Linked DNA regions of Bacillus pumilus. The protein of the gene in region 1 interacts with the protein of each later gene in a pairwise test. Links are inferred from orthologs where the notes say so. Each region holds a gene or a part of one and is shown on either strand. Other genes may lie near its edges. The genes, in order: sucA and CKW02_RS03010.

What was found.
Region 2: the proteins of sucA (region 1) and CKW02_RS03010 interact in binary tests that used the Escherichia coli proteins (3 or more experiments, as listed by UniProt). The link is inferred for Bacillus pumilus from one-to-one orthologs.

What each region holds. Positions count from the first base shown.
Region 1 is NZ_LT906438.1:1,918,798-1,928,737, reverse strand. The notes cover bases 1-3,400. They hold sucA (2-oxoglutarate dehydrogenase E1 component), read left to right. Parts: upstream 1-365; coding sequence 366-3,200; downstream 3,201-3,400. Other genes in these bases: odhB (2-oxoglutarate dehydrogenase complex dihydrolipoyllysine-residue succinyltransferase), read left to right, coding at 3,215-3,400; CKW02_RS09660 (vWA domain-containing protein), read left to right, coding at 1-141. In the rest of the region: more of odhB, read left to right, coding at 3,401-4,471; CKW02_RS09645 (bile acid:sodium symporter family protein), read right to left, coding at 4,507-5,457; CKW02_RS09640 (superoxide dismutase), read right to left, coding at 5,604-6,425; CKW02_RS09635 (terpene cyclase/mutase family protein), read right to left, coding at 6,418-8,292; CKW02_RS09630 (aldehyde dehydrogenase family protein), read right to left, coding at 8,395-9,879. UniProt on the Escherichia coli protein: E1 component of the 2-oxoglutarate dehydrogenase (OGDH) complex which catalyzes the decarboxylation of 2-oxoglutarate, the first step in the conversion of 2-oxoglutarate to succinyl-CoA and CO(2).
Region 2 is NZ_LT906438.1:595,377-604,847, forward strand. The notes cover bases 222-3,152. They hold CKW02_RS03010 (ABC-F family ATP-binding cassette domain-containing protein), read right to left. Parts: upstream 2,683-3,152; coding sequence 760-2,682; downstream 222-759. Other genes in these bases: tsaD (tRNA (adenosine(37)-N6)-threonylcarbamoyltransferase complex transferase subunit TsaD), read left to right, coding at 222-487; moaC (cyclic pyranopterin monophosphate synthase MoaC), read left to right, coding at 2,822-3,152. Also shown: more of tsaD, read left to right, coding at 1-221; more of moaC, read left to right, coding at 3,153-3,313; CKW02_RS03020 (redox-sensing transcriptional repressor Rex), read left to right, coding at 3,329-3,982; CKW02_RS03025 (twin-arginine translocase TatA/TatE family subunit), read left to right, coding at 4,010-4,189; twin-arginine translocase subunit TatC, read left to right, coding at 4,205-4,954; CKW02_RS03035 (NUDIX hydrolase), read right to left, coding at 4,994-5,620; CKW02_RS03040 (YdiK family protein), read right to left, coding at 5,677-5,871; CKW02_RS03045 (CPBP family intramembrane glutamic endopeptidase), read right to left, coding at 5,868-6,602; co-chaperone GroES, read left to right, coding at 6,832-7,116; groL (chaperonin GroEL), read left to right, coding at 7,172-8,806; CKW02_RS03060 (DUF3231 family protein), read right to left, coding at 9,324-9,471. UniProt on the Escherichia coli protein: Genetic data indicate it may be involved in ribosome assembly or function.

The DNA.
Region 1 (9,940 bases):
TCACCGATCGAAGAAGCACAGATGAAAACCATTCAAGATATGTATGGCAAGTTCAGCATTTTTGTACCAGATGTCGATACATTGCCAGATGTTTTATATCCGTTACTGAAGAAATTACTGCATAAAAGCATTGGGGCATAAGGTTTTGCCCCTTTCTTCAAAATATTTTTCGGAATGATTTAAATTTTTTGTTTTTCTGTGAATTTTTTATCTTTAATTGAACAAAGAATGTAGAAAGTAATCCGAAACAGTGGTAGAATATTATTGGAAGCGTTTTATTACATAAATTTGGTCATTGTGTTCTGGAAGTTATATCGAGATAGTGTTCAATCACTTGATGATCAAAGTTGGGGGTAGTGTTCAAAATGTTTCAAAATGATGTGAAACAACCGTTGAGTTGGGAAGAATTTCATGGTCCGAACCTCGGCTATGTGCTCGAGCTCTACGATCAGTATGTCCAGGATCCTACTAGTGTTGATGAAGATCTAAGAGGCATATTTGATGAACTTGGTGCACCACCGAGTGAAATGAAGGAGGAAATTGGGAAAAAAGAAAATAGCGTAGTTACTTCTGAACAAATCCAAAAGATAGCATCAGTCGTTAAACTGGCAGAAGACATCAGAACGTATGGCCATTTAAATGCTTCCGTCAATCCTCTTCGCAAAGAAAAGGAATTACAAGAGCTGTTTCCTTTAAAGGAATACGGTTTAACAGAAGAAGACGTCAAGAATATTCCAATATCTATTATTAGTCCTGACGCACCAAAACACATTTCAAACGGCATAGAAGCCATTAACCATTTGAGAAATACGTATAAGCGTACCATTTCATTTGAGTTTGATCACGTACATGATTTCGAAGAACGGAACTGGCTCTCAAAATCAATCGAGTCTGGTGAACTATTTAAGAAAAAACCAGCCGATAAACTAGTTTCTGTATTCAAGAGATTAACAGAAGTTGAGCAGTTCGAACAGTTTCTTCATAAAACATTTGTTGGGCAAAAGCGCTTCTCAATAGAAGGATTAGACGCACTTGTCCCAGTACTTGATGAAATTATTTCAGAGTCTGTTACACAAGGGACTTCAAATATTAACATTGGAATGGCACACAGAGGCCGTTTAAATGTATTAGCACATGTGTTAGGAAAACCATATGAGATTATTTTCTCAGAATTCCAGCATGCGCCAAATAAAGAGCTTGTTCCATCAGAAGGCTCTATTGGCATCAGCTACGGGTGGACAGGTGATGTAAAGTACCATCTTGGAGCAGATCGTCAAATTAAAGACGAAGATACAAAGAGTGCGAGAGTCACGCTTGCTAATAACCCAAGTCACTTGGAATTCATTGATCCAATCATTGAAGGAAGCACACGTGCTGCTCAGGAATTACGTACTCAAAAGGGCTATCCAGTACAAGACGTTGAAAAGGCATTAGCCATCTTAATTCATGGTGATGCGGCATTTCCTGGGGAAGGAATTGTGGCAGAAACATTAAATTTAAGTCAACTTGTAGGCTATCAAGTGGGCGGAACAATCCATATCATTGCAAACAATATGATCGGATTTACGACGGAAAGCAATGAATCTCGTTCAACGAAATATGCAAGTGACCTTGCAAAAGGGTTTGAGATTCCAATTGTTCACGTCAATGCAGATGATCCAGAAGCATGTTTAGCGGCTGTTCAATTAGCTGTAGAATACCGCAAACGCTTTAAGAAGGATTTCTTAATTGACTTGATCGGTTACCGCAGATACGGTCATAACGAAATGGATGAGCCTTCTACGACTCAGCCGATGCTGTACGATGCAGTCAGAAAGCACAAAACGGTCAAGAATATCTTTGCAGATAAACTTGTCACAGAAGGTCTTCTAACGAAAGAGCAGCGTGAAGAAATCGAGCAGGCTGTAGCGACGAGAATAGAAGAGGCCTATCAAAAGGTGCCTTCAAAGAAAGAGCATACGATTCAAGAAATTGAACTGCCAGAACCAGTATCAAATGGCTTCCCAGCAGTGGATACATCCGTAGAGTTTGATGTATTACGAAAGCTGAATGAAGAATTGATCAGCTGGCCGGACGATTTCCAAGTATTTGGTAAGCTTAAACGGATCCTTGAAAAACGTGCAAAAGTGTTTACAGATGACCGTAAAGTAGAATGGTCACTTGGGGAAGCACTTGCATTTGCATCTATATTAAAAGACGGTACGCCAATTCGAATGACCGGACAGGATTCAGAGCGAGGTACTTTTGCTCAAAGAAACCTTGTTCTTCACGACAGTCAAACTGGAGATGAATTTATTGCTCTTCATGAGCTGAGTGATGCAAACGCATCATTTACTGTTCATAATAGTCCACTGTCAGAGGGCTCAGTCATCGGGTTTGAATATGGTTATAATGTCTATTCTCCTGAAACGTTAGTCATTTGGGAGGCTCAATTTGGAGACTTCGCAAATGCGGCTCAAGTGTATTTCGATCAATTTATTTCAGCTGGACGCGCAAAATGGGGACAAAAATCAGGTCTAGTGATGCTCTTGCCTCATGGATATGAAGGACAAGGTCCTGAGCATTCAAGTGGAAGAACAGAGCGATTCCTGCAATCAGCTGCTGAGAATAACTGGACAGTGGCGAACCTCACAAGTGCAGCGCAATACTTCCACATTCTTAGAAGACAGGCGAAAATGCTGCTTCGTGAAGAGATTCGTCCGCTTGTCATCATGACACCGAAGAGTCTGCTTCGTAACCCGAACACATTGTCTGAAGTCCAGGAATTAACGGATGGACAGTTCCAACCAGTTCTTGAACAACCAGGCCTTGTGCATGATCACGAAAAAGTATCGCGACTCGTGCTATCTAGCGGGAAGGTATCAATCGATATTAGTGATCGTTTTACTCAAATGGAAGAGCCGAAAGATTGGCTTCACATTGCGAGAGTCGAACAACTATATCCATTCCCAGCCAAAGATATTAAAGCGATTTTATCAAAACTAACAAACTTAGAAGAAATCGTATGGGCGCAAGAAGAGCCACAAAATATGGGGGCTTGGGGATACATTGAGCCATATTTACGTGAAATTGCGTCTGAAAAAGTAAAAGTACGTTACATCGGTCGAAGAAGACGTTCAAGTACGGCTGAGGGTGATCCAACTGTGCATAAAAAAGAACAAGAACGAATTGTATCTGATAGCTTGACTCGCAAAAACTAAGGGGGAAATGAAAAATGGCGGAAATTAAAGTACCTGAATTAGCGGAATCGATCTCGGAAGGAACGATAGCTCAATGGCTAAAGCAGCCGGGCGATTATGTGGAGCAGGGAGAATACCTGTTAGAACTTGAAACAGATAAAGTCAATGTCGAACTGACAGCAGAAGAATCTGGTGTACTGAAAGAAGTGCTGAAGGATTCTGGTGACACTGTACAAGTTGGAGAAGTCATCGGAACAATTGCAGCGGGTGAAGCTGGCGGAAGCGAGTCCGCAGCTCCAGCACCAGAGCAAGAGTCTGCACCAGCTTCGAAAGAAGAACCGGCAGCTGCTCAAAAAGAAGAAGCAGTGAAAGAAGAGCCGAAATCTGGTAATGGCAGAACCATCGCTTCTCCAGCAGCTAGAAAACTAGCGAGAGAGAAGGGACTAGACTTATCTGAAATTCCAACCGTAGATCCGCTGGGCAGGGTACGAAAGCAGGATGTCGCTTCTTATCAAAAGAATGAAGCACCTGCAAGTGCACCAAAAGCCGCGCCAAAAGCAAATGCTGCGGTGCAAAATGAACAACCAGGAAAGCCAATTGAACGTGAGAGAATGTCGCGCCGCAGACAAACGATTGCAAAACGTTTAGTTGAGGTTCAGCAAACGGCTGCAATGCTGACGACATTTAATGAAGTAGATATGACGGCTGTGATGGACTTAAGAAAACGCCGTAAAGATGCCTTCCTTGAACAAAATGATGTAAAGCTTGGCTTCATGTCTTTCTTCACAAAAGCAGTTGTAGCAGCACTGAAGAAATATCCGCTGCTTAACGCAGAAATTCAAGGTGATGAGCTCGTCTTGAAGAAATTCTATGACATCGGCATCGCTGTTGCTGCTAACGAAGGACTTGTCGTACCGGTTGTCCGTGATGCAGACAGATTGTCGTTTGCAGGGATTGAAAAGGAAATTGGTCATCTTGCGAAAAAAGCACGAGATAACAAATTGTCTCTAAATGAGCTGCAAGGTGGATCATTCACGATCACAAACGGCGGAACATTCGGTTCACTGCTTTCAACACCAATTTTAAACAGCCCTCAAGTTGGAATTTTAGGGATGCACAAAATTCAGCTTCGACCTGTGGCAATTGATGAAGAACGTTTTGAGAATCGTCCGATGATGTATTTAGCTCTTTCTTACGACCACCGGATTGTCGATGGTAAAGAAGCAGTTGGATTCCTTGTCACGATTAAAAACTTACTTGAAGATCCAGAGCAGCTATTGCTTGAAGGATAATCTTCAATTTGAAAAGCTAGCACCCATTAAAGGTGCTAGCTTTTTTTCTTTTCATTTTCAGTATTTCCTTTCTTTGACCAATACGTCGCAAGCCAGGAACCAGATAAATTATGCCACACACTAAAAATGGCACTTGGTACGGCTGCAAGTGGCGAGAAGTGTGCTGTCGCTAGAGCTGCACCAAGTCCAGAGTTTTGCATGCCTACTTCAATCGAGATGGCTCTTCGAGAAGGGATATCCATTTTGCACCACTTTGCGATAAGGTAACCAAATAAAAGACCAAGTCCATTATGTAAGATCACAACGGCCAATATTAGCAGCCCAGATTGAAGAATCTGCTCTTTATTTGCACTGACAACCGCTGCAATGATCACTACAATTCCGGCGACAGATACAAGCGGCAATGCTTGAACCGCATAGGTCACTTGTTTTTTGAAAAACAATTTAACGATGACACCTAAGATAATTGGGATCAACACAACTTGTACAATTGACAAAAATAGCGCTTCTGGCGATACAGGTAGCCATGATCTTGCAAAGAGTAAAATAAAGACAGGTGTTAAAAATGGAGCAAGAAGGGTCGATATGGTGGTGACGGCTACAGATAATGCCGTATTTCCTTTCGCCAAAAAGGTCATCACATTGGATGCTGTACCGCCTGGGCAGCAGCCCACAAGAATAACGCCTACTGCAATTTCAGAAGGAAGCTGTAATCCGTAAGCTAATAGAAAGGCGATAAGCGGCATGAGTGTGTACTGCGCCAGAACCCCAATCAGCACATAGAGAGGTTTTCGAAACAGCTCTTTAAAATCTTCAGCAGACAGGGTAAGCCCCATCCCAAACATAATAATACCGAGTAAAAAAGGAATATAAGGTCCAATCTTAGAAAATTCGGCAGGAAAGGCAAATCCAAGACACGCAAATAAAATGACCCAAATTGCAAAGGTTCTTCCTGCAAAGTGACTAATGGTTAATAAAATCTTCATTCATTGCTTCAACTCTCTTTCTATACATATCTTTTCTATTTTAAATGAATTTTCTGAAAAAACAACCCATTCTTTTAGTGCTGATAATAATATTATGTAAACTATAAATACTCCATATAAGCAAATGCCTACATGGAGTAGCGTTTTTAAAAAGGGGTCCATTTCACTTGCTGAGCTTGCTTAAGGCGTGCTTCTGGCTCACGCCAGTCAACGATATTCCACCAGCGATCTACATATGTCGCTTTTTCATTCAGATATTGCAGATAGTAGGCGTGCTCCCATACGTCAAGAGCTAGAAGAGGGATCACATCCCATTGTGATAAAAATTGATGGCGTTCTGCTTGTAAAATCTCTAATCGCTGAGATCTTGGTGCCCATACGAGAATGGCCCACCCAACACCTTCAACTTGTTTGGCTGCAGCTGAAAAATGGGATTTGAATGCATCATAGCTTTCAAATGATTGTTCAATAAGACGAAGCATTTGCCCAGTGGGCTTTTGTTTCCCTGAAGGACTCATAGAAAACCAAAAAATGCAATGTAAATAGTGTCCCGCACCATTGAAGGCTAGCTCCCGTTCCCAATGCTTGATCATTTTAAAATCATTGGTTCTTCTTGCTCTTTTTAAGGCAAGCTCAGCTTGGTTCAGACCATCAACATATGATTGATGATGCTTCTGGTGATGCAAATACATCACCTCTTTTGAAATAAACGGTTCTAGTGCATCATACCGGTAAGGGAGAGGGGGTAATTGATGGCCGCCAACTGCCACATCTCGGATTGCATCTTGTGGAATTATATCCTCTGCAATACTTTCAGCCAATTCGTACCACTCTTCTTCACTGGAATGTTCATCATTCATGATGAACGATAAATGTTCTGCTTTCTGACGGGTGTTGTCATCTTGAACTGCACCTTGAATGGAGCTAAGCCAATCTTTAAGCTGCATGCGATATTCTTCCTTATTCATTTTTACGCCTCATTTCTTCTAAAAATGTGGAACAAGCCATCATTGGAAAGACAAATGGATAGCTATGATAGGTGATGTAAAATTGCTTTGGAAGACCAATACCTACTGGATAGTGCAAGGCTTCACTCGAGTGCTGATGTTGAATCAAAAATGAGATGGCTTTTAAAATCACTTTGTCATCTGGCTGCACATATTGTAAAAGTGCCTCAGCAGCCCAAGCCGTTTGAACCACTGTCCCAAATGGAAGCGGGACGTACCTTTTAACCTCTGCACTTTTACACGATTCTCCGAAGCTGCCATCTTCTAATTGAATTGTTTTTAAAAATCGACATGCTTTTTGAACAGCAGAATGCGATGAGGAGATGCCAGCAGTCTTTAGTCCTGTTAACGCAGCCCAAGTACCATAAATATAGCAAACGCCCCATCTTCCGAACCATGATCCGTTTTTCTCTTGATGATCAAGCAGCCATTTCACACAATGATCTTTTTGCCTTTGCATGAGTGGTGACATGCTATTCTCTTCAAGAGCAATAAGATGGAGCACACGACCTGCAATATCAGGCGTAGAAGGATCAATGGCCGCATCCTCAGCAGATTCGAGCGGGAGATGACGAAGCAAGAAGTGATTTTGATTTTTTTCAAAAGCTGAAAAGCCGCCATCCCGGTTTTGCATGGAAAGAAGCCAATCAAATCCTCGTTTCCACTGAACGGGAGCGTATGTTTGAGGAACGGCTTTTAACACAATTTGCGTATCATCGCAATCTGGGTTATTTGTGTTTAAATCTGAAAAACCAAAGCCTCCCGGAGCCGCATGCCGGTTATGGATCGCCCAATCTGCTTTCTTCATTTGCTGCCGGTTCAGTAAGTACGTAAAAGACTTTTTGATCACTGGATCATCTTGTGTTCTGCCTGCCTGCTGAGAAGCATAACTGACAAGCGCTGTATCCCAAACATTGGATGTAGAATTTTCAGCATATTTCCTGCCCCCACAGTCAGTGACTAGCTGTTTCATCCCTTTAACTGCTTTTAAAATGAGATGATGTCCCGGAGAGTATCCAAGACTCATGAGTGCATAGACCATAAAAATACTGGCACTTAAATAGCTGTACAGCGTGCCATCTTTTTCAAGGCGGTCAAACATATAGCGCTTCGCTGCCTCATACCCGAAAAAGTCGAGCCGGCTGTCGAGTGCTGTATACGACCGCATGTACGCTAGAAAGTGGTGAGTGGAACGTTCTTCTCTTGCCATAAACCAGTCAAAAGGATTTTTAGACATGTTTGCATCAAGATGTGCTAAGCTTGGAAACTGTTCATGAGAGGTATATCGTTTGTTGAGTGCAATCATCATTGGGACAAAATGAATTCTTGCATATGCACTAAGATGATAGAAGTGAAGCGGGAAATATGTAGGGATGAGTAAAAATGAAAGTGGTGCATAGAAGTATGGCCAAGGGTGCATGCCATTGACGGCAAGCATCCACTTTGTCATAAAATGAACGTCCTTCAAACCGCCATTTGATCGAATAAAATGTGCTGCTTTTTCCATATGCGGCTCATCTTGTTGATACCTGCCTGACACGAGCATCCCGCAGTAGCCTTGCACAGTCGCGGTTACATGTCCCGCCTGATCATGATACAAAGAAAAAGAACCATCCTCATTTTGCTTTTCACGTATAGCTTCTGCCAATTGATGAACGAGTGCCTGATCCGAATCACCGACCGCCTTTAACAGCATAATCAAAAAAGCATTTGTCATCATTGGCCCTTCAAAGCAGAAGACAAAAGCGCCATCTTCTCGTTGTCTGCGCTGCAGTTGCATGTGCAATTCATCAATATATTCGTTTACTTTTGTTTTAAAATCTTGCATATTCGGCCATGCTCCTTTCCTTTATTACTATATTCAGGAGCCTGCCTGTCACATGCAATCACAAAAAAGCCGATGACATGGTCACCGGCTTTATAGGCGTCATTAGTCTTGGAGATTAATCCACACACTTTTGACTTCTGTATAGTTGTTAAGAGCGTATGATCCCATTTCTCTGCCAAGACCTGATTGCTTGTATCCTCCAAACGGGGAGGCAGCATCAAAGACGTTATAGCAGTTGACCCAAATCGTGCCTGCTTCAAGACGTGCAGCAATGTCATGGGCATGCTTTAAGTTTTCTGTCCAAAGTCCTGCGGCTAAACCATAGTCAGACTGGTTGGCTCTTTCGACCACTTCATCAATGGAATCGTAAGGAATCGCAGATAGGACAGGTCCAAAGATTTCTTCTTTTGCGATGGTCATGTCATCTTCTACATCTTTAAAAACAGTAGGGGAGACAAAATAACCAGCCTCATAAGGGCAATCGCCACCGACAACGGCTGTTGCACCTTCTGATTTACCTTTTTCAATATAGCCTAACACGCGCTCGTGCTGTTCTTTACTTACGAGAGGTCCGATTTGCGTATCTTGATGAAGACCGGCTCCTTGTTTGAGGGATGTCGCATATTCAGCCATTTGATCGACAACCTCATCATATTGGCTCCGGTGAACAAAGACCCTAGAACCTGCACAGCATACCTGACCTTGGTTAAACATGACCCCATTTAAAGCACCTGGAATGGCTTTCTTTAAATCGGCATCTGGCAAAATAATATTTGGTGATTTTCCGCCAAGTTCTAATGTGACCCTCTTAATGGATTTGGCTGCTTTCTCCATGATGAGTTTCCCAACACTTGTTGACCCCGTGAAGGCAAGCTTATTCACATCAGGGTGATCGGTTAACGCATTCCCGGCTGTTTCACCGAATCCAGGAACGATGTTAATCACACCTTCTGGGAAGCCGGCTTTATCCACTAATTCAGCTAAATAAAGAGCAGAGAGTGGTGTTTGTTCTGCTGGTTTTAACACGATGGTGCAGCCAGTCGCAAGTGCAGCACCCATTTTCCACATGGCCATAAGCAGCGGGAAATTCCAAGGAATGATTTGTCCTACAACGCCAACAGGCTCATGACGGGTATAATTAAAATATCCTTGGCTGACAGGAATGGTTTGTCCGCTTATTTTGGTTGTCCAGCCCGCATAATAGCGCATATGCTCGATTGCGAGAGGGATATCTGCATTGGTTGTTTCATTAATTGGCTTTCCGTTATCTAAAGTTTCGAGCTGAGCGAGCTCTTCTTGGTTTTCTTCCATTAAATCGGCAAGCTTGAACATGAGCCGGGCGCGTTCTGCGGCAGACATGGAGCGCCAAGGACCATGAAAGGCTTTTTTGGCTGCTTTTACTGCCTCATCAATGTCTTTTGCACCTGCTTCATATACATCAATAAGGGTTTCACCTGTGGCTGGGTTAGGAGTTGAAAAGGTTTTGTTATCGTGACTTGTGACAAACTGACCATTAATGTAGAGTTTTTTCGTCCCTTGGAGAAAAGATTCGAGTTTTGAACTAATTTGAAGTGTTGTAGAGCTCATAAATAAACAAACCTCCTTAAAGATATGGGTTGTTCTGCGAGTTCTAGGTGAAAAAGCGGAT
Region 2 (9,471 bases), 1.3 Mb from region 1 along the record:
GTATCCAGGCGGACCTCATATTGATCGGTTAGCACATGAAGGAGAGCCAACGATTAAGCTTCCACGTGCATGGCTTGAAGAAGGTTCCTATCACTTTAGCTTTAGTGGATTAAAATCAGCTGTTATTAACACACTACACAATGCATCTCAAAAAGGAGAAACAATTGCTCCAGAGAATTTGGCAGCAAGTTTTCAAGCAAGTGTCATTGAGGTGCTTGTTGGGAAAACATTAAAAGCGGCTGAGGCCTATGGCGTCAAGCAGGTTGCCCTAGCTGGTGGAGTCGCTGCCAATAAAGGACTGAGAGAAGCCTTAACGATAGCATTCACGAAGCTTCCTGACGTGAAGGTTATTATTCCACCATTATCTCTTTGTACAGACAATGCAGCCATGATCGCTGCTGCTGGAACCATTGCGTTTGAAAAAGGTATAAGAGGCGATATGGCGATGAATGGGCAGCCAGGCTTACCGCTTGTCTCATATGAATGAAAACTCCTGTGGATACACAGGTTTTTTTCATTTTTAATGAAAGCGATTTATTCACAAGTAAACGTGATATATCCACAATTGTTAGAAAATTTCGTTTTAAAATGAAGTGGATCTGCACAAATACGTTCTTTTATGTGGATATGTGATTAAATCTCTGTGGATAAAGTGGATAAGTCCGATTTTCAAAAGAATAATAAAGAAGTTATTGTGGATATTAATGTGGATAAGAAATCTTCACTAAAAAGAAAAAAGAGCACCCATTAGGGCACTCTTTACGATTCGGATAGCTCTTCCCACTCTGAGAAAAGGGATTCCAGCTCTTGATGAAGTGTATCGTTTTCTGTTTGAATGTTTTGGACCTTCTCGTGATCTTGAAAAATAGCAGGATCACATAGAAGCTCTTCATTTTCACCAAGCCTCGCTTCAATGACAGCAATCCGTTCTTCAATTTCCTCGATTCTGCGCTGCTTTTGTCTTTCTTTCTTTTTCAGTTCTTTTTCTTCCGCATAAGAAAGCTTTGCCGTTTCAACTGGCTTGGCTGCTTGTTTTTTCAGCGCCTCATTTTCTTGAATCGCTTCAAGCTCTAATTGTTCATTTTTCTTTTCAAGGTAGTAGTCATAATCACCGAGATACTCTTTTGTTTCTGTAGGCGACAGTTCGAATACTTTCGTTGCCAGACGGTTGATAAAATAACGGTCATGAGACACAAATAAGATGGTTCCTGGGTAATCAATCAGTGCATTTTCTAAAATTTCCTTACTATCTAAGTCTAAATGGTTCGTAGGCTCATCAAGTATCAAGAAATTGGCTTTTTGGAGCATCAGCTTTGCCAGGGCAAGGCGCGCTTTTTCTCCACCGCTTAATGCATGAACGGGCTTTAAGACGTCGTCACCGGAAAAGAGGAAGTTCCCTAAACATGTCCGAATTTCTTTTTCATTCATATGAGGATAGTCATCCCAAAGCTCATTCAGCACTTTTTTGGAGGATGTCAGTTTGGCTTGTTCTTGGTCATAGTAGCCGATTGTTACATGAGATCCAAGTGTGATGTCGCCTTTTACAGGCTTTATTGTGTTCGTTAACGTTTTTAAAAGGGTTGATTTCCCGATCCCATTAGGACCAATGAGTGCCACGCTATCCTCTCGTTTGATCTGAAAAGAAAGAGAGGATAGGAGCGGTGTTTTTTCATCATAACGAATGTCGAGATCATGTACCTTCAGCACATCATTGCCGCTTTGTCTCGTAATATCAAAATGAAAGTTTGCAGATTTTTCATCACCTAATGGCTTATCTATACGATCCATCCGTTCCAGCTGCTTGCGTCTGCTCTGAGCGCGCTTTGTGGTTGAGGCTCTTGCTAGGTTGCGATCTACGAAATCCTGAAGCTTTGAGATTTCTTCTTGCTGCTTTTCGTAAAGCTTCATATCGCGCTCTAGCTGCTCAGCTTTCAGATCAAGATACTTACTATAGTTGCCTGCAAACTTTTTCATGGCAGTTCTTGAGACTTCATAAACATGGTTCACCACTTTGTCTAAGAAGTAGCGGTCATGGGACACGATCAGAATGGCGCCTGTATAATTTTGCAAATACTGCTCCAGCCATGATAAGGTATCAATATCTAAATGGTTGGTCGGCTCGTCCAGAATTAAGAGTTCTGGTTTCATTAATAAGAGCTTTCCAAGCGCTAGACGGGTTTTCTGGCCGCCGCTTAAGGATTGAACGGTTGTCCCATCTTCAAAGTGACTAAAGCCGAGCCCATGAAGAATGGAGCGGACGTCTGCTTCGTATTGATAGCCGCCTTGGTCTTTAAATTCCTGCTGTAGCCTGTCATAGGTTTTCATGAGGGAATCTAGCTCAGAACCTGTAGAGGAAGCCATTTTCTCCTCGATGGTTCTCATCTCTTGTTCCATCTTTTTCAAATGATCAAAAACCGATAATAATTCGTCTTTTAACGTACGTGTAGACGTCACATCGGTATGCTGTGCTAAATAGCCGATCGATAGGTCTTTCGGTTTGATGATCTCACCTTGCTCGTAAGACAATTGACCGGCAATGATTTTCAAAAGGGTGGATTTGCCTGCGCCGTTACGACCTACAATGGCAATCCGATCCCTTGCTTTGACTTCCAATTTTATATTCGTTAAAACGGTATCAGCACCAAACGATTTGGACAGCTGATTCACTTGTAGAATCATCATGTAACTTCACCTCTGCTATAATATGTTAAGTGTAGCTTATCAGCAGTAAACCAGCAAATGTTACATACAATCGCCATATTCAAATGAAAGACAGATAGGAAAAAATAGTGTATCATTTGAGTGAGGGAGCGTTGAAAAGATGAGTCAATTTAGCCACTTTAACGAACAGGGAAGAGCAAAGATGGTCGACATTAGTGACAAATCGTCTACCGTGAGAACCGCCGTTGCTGCTTCAAGTGTTCGTATGATAAAAGAAGTGTTTCATAAAATAGAGCAGCGTGAAATTGGAAAAGGGGATGTGCTGTCTGTTGCACAGGTTGCTGGCATTATGGCAGCAAAGCAAACATCTACCATCATTCCAATGTGTCATCCGCTTGCACTAAAAGGTGTGGATATCTCCTTTGATTGGGAGGAAGACGGAAATGCGCACATTCTGAACATACAAGTACAGGTGAAAACAAAAGGAAGTACGGGTGTGGAGATGGAAGCGCTCACTTCTGCTTCAGTATGTGCACTGACTGTTTACGACATGTGCAAAGCGATTGATAAAGGCATGATCATCGGTCCTACCTATTTAATTGAAAAGACAGGCGGGAAAAACGGTGATTTTCACAGAGCATCTGATATTTAAGTTGGAGGACCTTATATGAATATAGATCAGTCAAAAATTCCACAAGCGACAGCCAAACGTTTGCCGCTATATTACCGTTTTTTAAAAAATCTGCATGCATCAGGAAAACAAAGGGTGTCATCAGCAGAGCTTAGTGATGCAGTCAAAGTGGATTCTGCTACCATTCGCCGAGATTTTTCGTACTTTGGTGCACTTGGGAAGAAGGGCTATGGCTATAATGTCGATTACCTTTTGACCTTCTTCAGAAAGACACTTGACCAAGATGAAATGACCAATGTCATGCTCATCGGTGTCGGGAATTTAGGGACTGCTTTTTTACACTATAATTTCATCAAAAACAATAATACAAAAATTTCAATGGCTTTTGACGTCAATGAGAGTAAAATAGGAAGTGAGATAGGCGGCGTGCCTGTCTATGATTTGGATAAGCTTGAAGAGCATGTTCAAGAGGTAGGAGATATTCCTGTTGCCATTTTGACAGTACCTGCCGTAGCAGCTCAACCCATTACAGATCGTTTGATTGCCCTTGGCATCAAAGGAATCCTTGATTTTACGCCGGCTCGATTGAATGTGCCGGAACACATTCGAATTCATCATATAGATTTGGCGGTTGAACTTCAGTCACTTGTGTATTTCTTAAAGCATTACTCTGTTACACAGGAGGATTGACGAAAAGGGGTAAAGGGGGTGGAGCAAATGGGTCCGATCGGTCCTGGAAGTTTGGTTCTGATTGCGATTGTTGCGCTCATTATTTTTGGGCCGAAAAAGCTTCCTGAATTAGGAAGAGCAGCAGGAGATACATTACGTGAATTCAAAAATGCCACAAAAGGTTTAGCTGATGATCAGGAAGAAAAAAAGAAAAAAGAAGATCAGTAGAATAGGATGAGCTTCATGAATGTCAAAGATATGCCGCTTATGGAGCATATTGTGGAACTGCGAAAACGTTTAGTGATCATTGCGATGTTTTTTGTCGCCTTTATGGTGGCTGGTTTTTTTCTTGCTAAGCCGGTCATTGTGTATTTACAAAATACCGATGAAGCGGCCACACTGACACTGAATGCATTTAAGCTCACAGATCCGCTGTACGTGTTTATGCAGTTCGCATTTGTCATTGCTTTGGTTTTGACGTGTCCCGTGATTTTATATCAGCTTTGGGCGTTTGTGAGCCCCGGCTTATATGAAAAAGAAAGAAAGGTGACACTTGCTTATATTCCGATTGCACTGCTTTTATTTTTGAGCGGTGTGGCTTTCTCTTATTTTATTTTGTTTCCGTTTGTCGTTGATTTTATGATGCGAATGTCGAATGATTTAAATGTAGAGCAAGTCATTGGGATTCATGAGTATTTTACATTTCTGATGCAGTTAACACTTCCATTTGGCTTTTTGTTTCAGATGCCCGTTGTGTTGATGTTTCTCACAAGACTTGGCATCATCACACCGATGTTTTTATCAAAAATACGGAAGTATGCCTATTTTGTCCTCCTTGTCATTGCCGCACTCATTACACCACCAGAGCTTGTTTCTCACCTCATGGTCACCTTGCCGATGCTCGTTTTATACGAAGTGAGTATCGTCATTTCGAGAGTGACCTATCGCAAAATGCAGCAAACAGAGGAGAAAGAAAGTTATGATGTCACATAAAAAAGCATCGTGATCCGAATAAGGGTCACGATGCTTTTTCTATTGTGAAAGGAATTGATTGATCGCTTGAAATAGATGCTGATAATAGGAAGGCTCATGCGGGACAAAATCTTGTATACAGACTACTCTGCTTTTCTCACGTCGTTCTCCGAATTCATCAACTCCAAAGCCATCAAGCTGCATGTTTTCATATTTTCTTGTGAAAAGCTGCTGTGCATCCATTAGCTTTGCTCTGTAAACTCCAGCGACTTCTTCCTTTTGTAATTGAATGTTCATCTGCTCTTCTTGATGGACGTAAAGATAGACATGGCAACATTCACGATCAGTAAAACTGGGTAGATGGATTTCATCCTGTATAACACCTGCAAAGGCTAGATCTTCAAAAGGGACAGTAAGACCAAGCTCTTCTTCTACCTCTCTCACACCGTCAGAAGGCTGTTCATTTGCAAGAAGATGACCTGCTGCGGTGATATCAAAAAGAGAAGGGAAATTCTTTTTTGCGGGACTTCTTAGCTGAAAATAGAGATAGATGGTGTCATGTTCCTTTTTGAGAAGCCAAAAATGAAAGGTTTCATGCCAAAGGCCTTGGGCGTGGATATCTGATCGGGCAGCGACTCCAATCGTTTCATGCTGCTCATTTAAGATGTTCAGTTTTTCTTGTTCCATGAAAACTTGTCCTCCATAAAAAAACCATTTTCCAAGTGCGGAAAATGGTTTTTGATTTATTTTTGCTGCTGTTTTTTGAGTTTGACTGAGAAGGCAAACATTTTAAGCGCGATATTAATATTATAGGCTGCAAACACCATCAGCAAAATGCTGTAAAATGACCACATGTCACCTGGATTTTGAATGGCCATATAGGTGAAAGCCACACCTACGGCAAAATAAATGATGCCCCATACAACAGGGTTTCTCATGAGAAAAAGCCTCCAATAATCATTTGCATTGTTTGAGATTGTTCTTCAATCATTTTTCTTACTGGCTCAATCTGCACAAGAATAACGAGTGAGTTCATCAGCATATGAGCAACGATTGGAACAATGATTCGTTTTGTTTTCGCATATAAAAAGGCAAAGGTAAAGCCCATTGCGGTATAAAGAAAGAAGTGGTCAAAATCAGAATGTGCAGCAGCGAAAAATACTGAACTAACAAGTGCCGCAATAAAAAAATTCGACCTTTCATAAATTACACCAAAAACGATTTTTCGGAAAATAATCTCCTCAAGTATCGGTCCAATTAGTGCAATAATAACAACCAGAAAAGGAAAAGCATCCATAATAGATAAGATATTTTGCGTGTTTTCTGACTCACGTCCAATGCCGAATGCATATTGTTCAATCATTCCTGCAATCGATTGAGTTAGAAGTGATAGAAAGAAACCGACAATGATCCAAGCGATTGCCGCGCCGACTGAAGCCGGTTCTTCATTTCGAAGTGAAGCTCTTGGCACAGTCCGAAGGATGAGCAGAATAATGATTAATCCGACACAGAAGCTGATGATTGTCCATGTACCTGACAATTTAGAGAGCTCTGCTTGTGTCATCGGTGTCTGAATGTAACCTAACCACTTCATAATGAACACATACGGAAACGCAGAAACCTGCACCAATATATACGTTAAGATGATGTACCAATATTGTTTTTTCAAGTAACGAAAACCCCTTTACTAAAAGAACTAGATTTATTGTAACACAAGTCTTCTTTTTCGATGAAAAGGAAAGAATCTGAGTTGAAAAAAGATCATGAAAGCGTAAAAATTTTTAAAGGTTTTTACTTGAAATTACAGAAGACATTCTTTATTATAATAAATGTGTTAGCACTCACTGGTGATGAGTGCTAAAAAAGACTACATATAAAAATTGAGGAGGTTGTTTCTTATGTTAAAGCCATTAGGCGATCGCGTAATCATTGAACTCGTTGAATCTGAGGAAAAAACCGCTAGCGGTATTGTGTTACCGGATTCTGCAAAAGAAAAACCGCAAGAAGGTAAAATTGTTGCAGCAGGTTCAGGTCGTGTACTTGAAAGTGGTGAGCGCGTTGCGTTAGAAGTAAACACAGGCGACCGCATTATCTTCTCAAAATATGCAGGCACTGAAGTGAAATATGAAGGCAAAGAATATTTAATCCTTCGTGAGAGCGACATTTTAGCTGTTATTGGTTAATCACATAAAAAACATTGAGATACATTTTTAAAAAGACTGAGGAGGTTTCGTTATTATGGCAAAAGATATTAAGTTCAGTGAAGAAGCACGTCGCGCGATGTTACGTGGTGTAGATGCACTTGCAGATGCTGTAAAAGTAACTTTAGGACCTAAAGGACGTAACGTGGTTCTTGAGAAAAAATTCGGTTCTCCACTTATCACAAATGATGGTGTAACGATCGCAAAAGAAATCGAATTAGAAGATGCATTTGAAAATATGGGTGCAAAACTTGTGGCTGAAGTTGCAAGCAAAACAAACGACGTAGCTGGTGACGGTACAACGACTGCAACAGTTCTAGCTCAAGCGATGATCCGTGAAGGTCTTAAAAACGTAACAGCTGGTGCAAACCCTGTTGGCGTTCGTAAAGGGATCGAAGAAGCAGTGAAAGTAGCACTTGAAGGCTTGCACGAGATTTCTAAACCAATCGAAGGCAAAGAATCAATTGCTCAAGTTGCGTCTATTTCTGCAGCAGATGAAGAAGTTGGAAGCCTGATCGCTGAAGCAATGGAGCGTGTAGGTAACGACGGCGTGATCACAATCGAAGAATCTAAAGGGTTCACAACTGAGCTTGAAGTGGTTGAAGGAATGCAGTTTGACCGCGGATATGCTTCACCATACATGGTGACGGATTCTGATAAGATGGAAGCGGTTCTTGAAAATCCTTACATCTTAATCACTGATAAAAAAATCACAAACATTCAAGAAATCCTTCCTGTACTTGAGCAAGTTGTACAACAAGGAAAACCATTATTGCTCATTGCTGAAGATGTAGAAGGCGAAGCACTTGCAACACTTGTTGTGAACAAACTTCGTGGAACATTCAACGCAGTGGCAGTAAAAGCACCTGGATTCGGTGATCGTCGTAAAGCAATGCTTGAAGATATCTCTGTTCTAACTGGCGGAGAGTTAATCACAGAAGATCTAGGACTTGACCTAAAATCAACTGAAATCGGTCAGCTTGGCCGCGCTTCTAAAGTCGTTGTGACAAAAGAAAACACAACCATCGTAGAAGGTTCAGGAGATTCTGCTCAAATCTCAGCACGTGTGAACCAAATCCGTGCACAAGTAGAAGAAACAACTTCTGAATTCGATAAAGAAAAATTACAAGAACGTCTTGCAAAACTAGCTGGTGGCGTCGCTGTCATCAAAGTTGGTGCTGCAACTGAAACAGAACTAAAAGAGCGTAAACTACGCATCGAGGATGCACTTAACTCAACTCGTGCAGCAGTTGAAGAAGGTATCGTATCCGGTGGTGGTACAGCACTTGTGAATGTATACAAAAAAGTCGCTTCAATCGAAGCTGATGGTGACGTTCAAACAGGTGTAAACATCGTTCTACGTTCTCTTGAAGAGCCAATCCGCCAAATCGCTCACAACGCAGGTCTTGAAGGATCAGTCATCGTTGAGCGCTTGAAAAACGAAGAAATTGGCGTAGGCTTCAACGCAGCAACAAACGAATGGGTAAACATGATCGAAAAAGGAATCGTTGACCCAACAAAAGTAACTCGCTCTGCACTTCAAAACGCAGCTTCTGTTGCAGCAATGCTTCTAACAACTGAAGCAGTCGTTGCTGACAAACCAGAAGAAGGCGGCTCAGGCGGCGGAATGCCGGATATGGGCGGCATGGGTGGTATGGGTGGAATGATGTAATTAAGGTAAAACCTTGATATATCAACGCCTGAAACGATAATATGCTTTTCTTGTCCACGGATTTACCGGAAACTTGTGGAAAAAGAGCTAACTAAAAGAGAAGGTCTTTCATCAGTTTGCTAACTGTTGGGAGGCCTTTTCTTTCATATTAACAAGTCATTTCAGCATAGATTAGATATTCATCGTAGTAGTCCACCATGTGCTGCAATTGCAAGGACTATAATAGAGAAAGGTTATTTTCGAGGTTTTAAAACACATGTAAGCTGCTATCAATGTTTAAAACAACCTACAGTAAAAGGAGCTTTTAAATCTGAGGAAAATATTTTAGGGAAATTATAGGAATTGATCTTGTAGGGCTAGATGATGTAGGCTCAGAGACAATTGATGGGAATGGCAAAATGTAGAGGTTATAGAGAGATTGAAGGAGAAATTTTCATTTTGTAGAAAGTTCAAGGCTTAGCAAGAAAAGAGTAAACCCTAAAATCGGCTTACTCTTTAATGTTTAATCATCTTATGATTAGCAATCTTCTGCTTTGCTATGATGAAGAGGTGGTGGAATTAACCATCCTTTTTCTTTATTAAGTCTAAGGACTTTTGCTCCAAATGCTGCCTTTTGAGTATGAAACTGTCCAAACATCATAGCAATGTCTTCTCGAATGGATTGC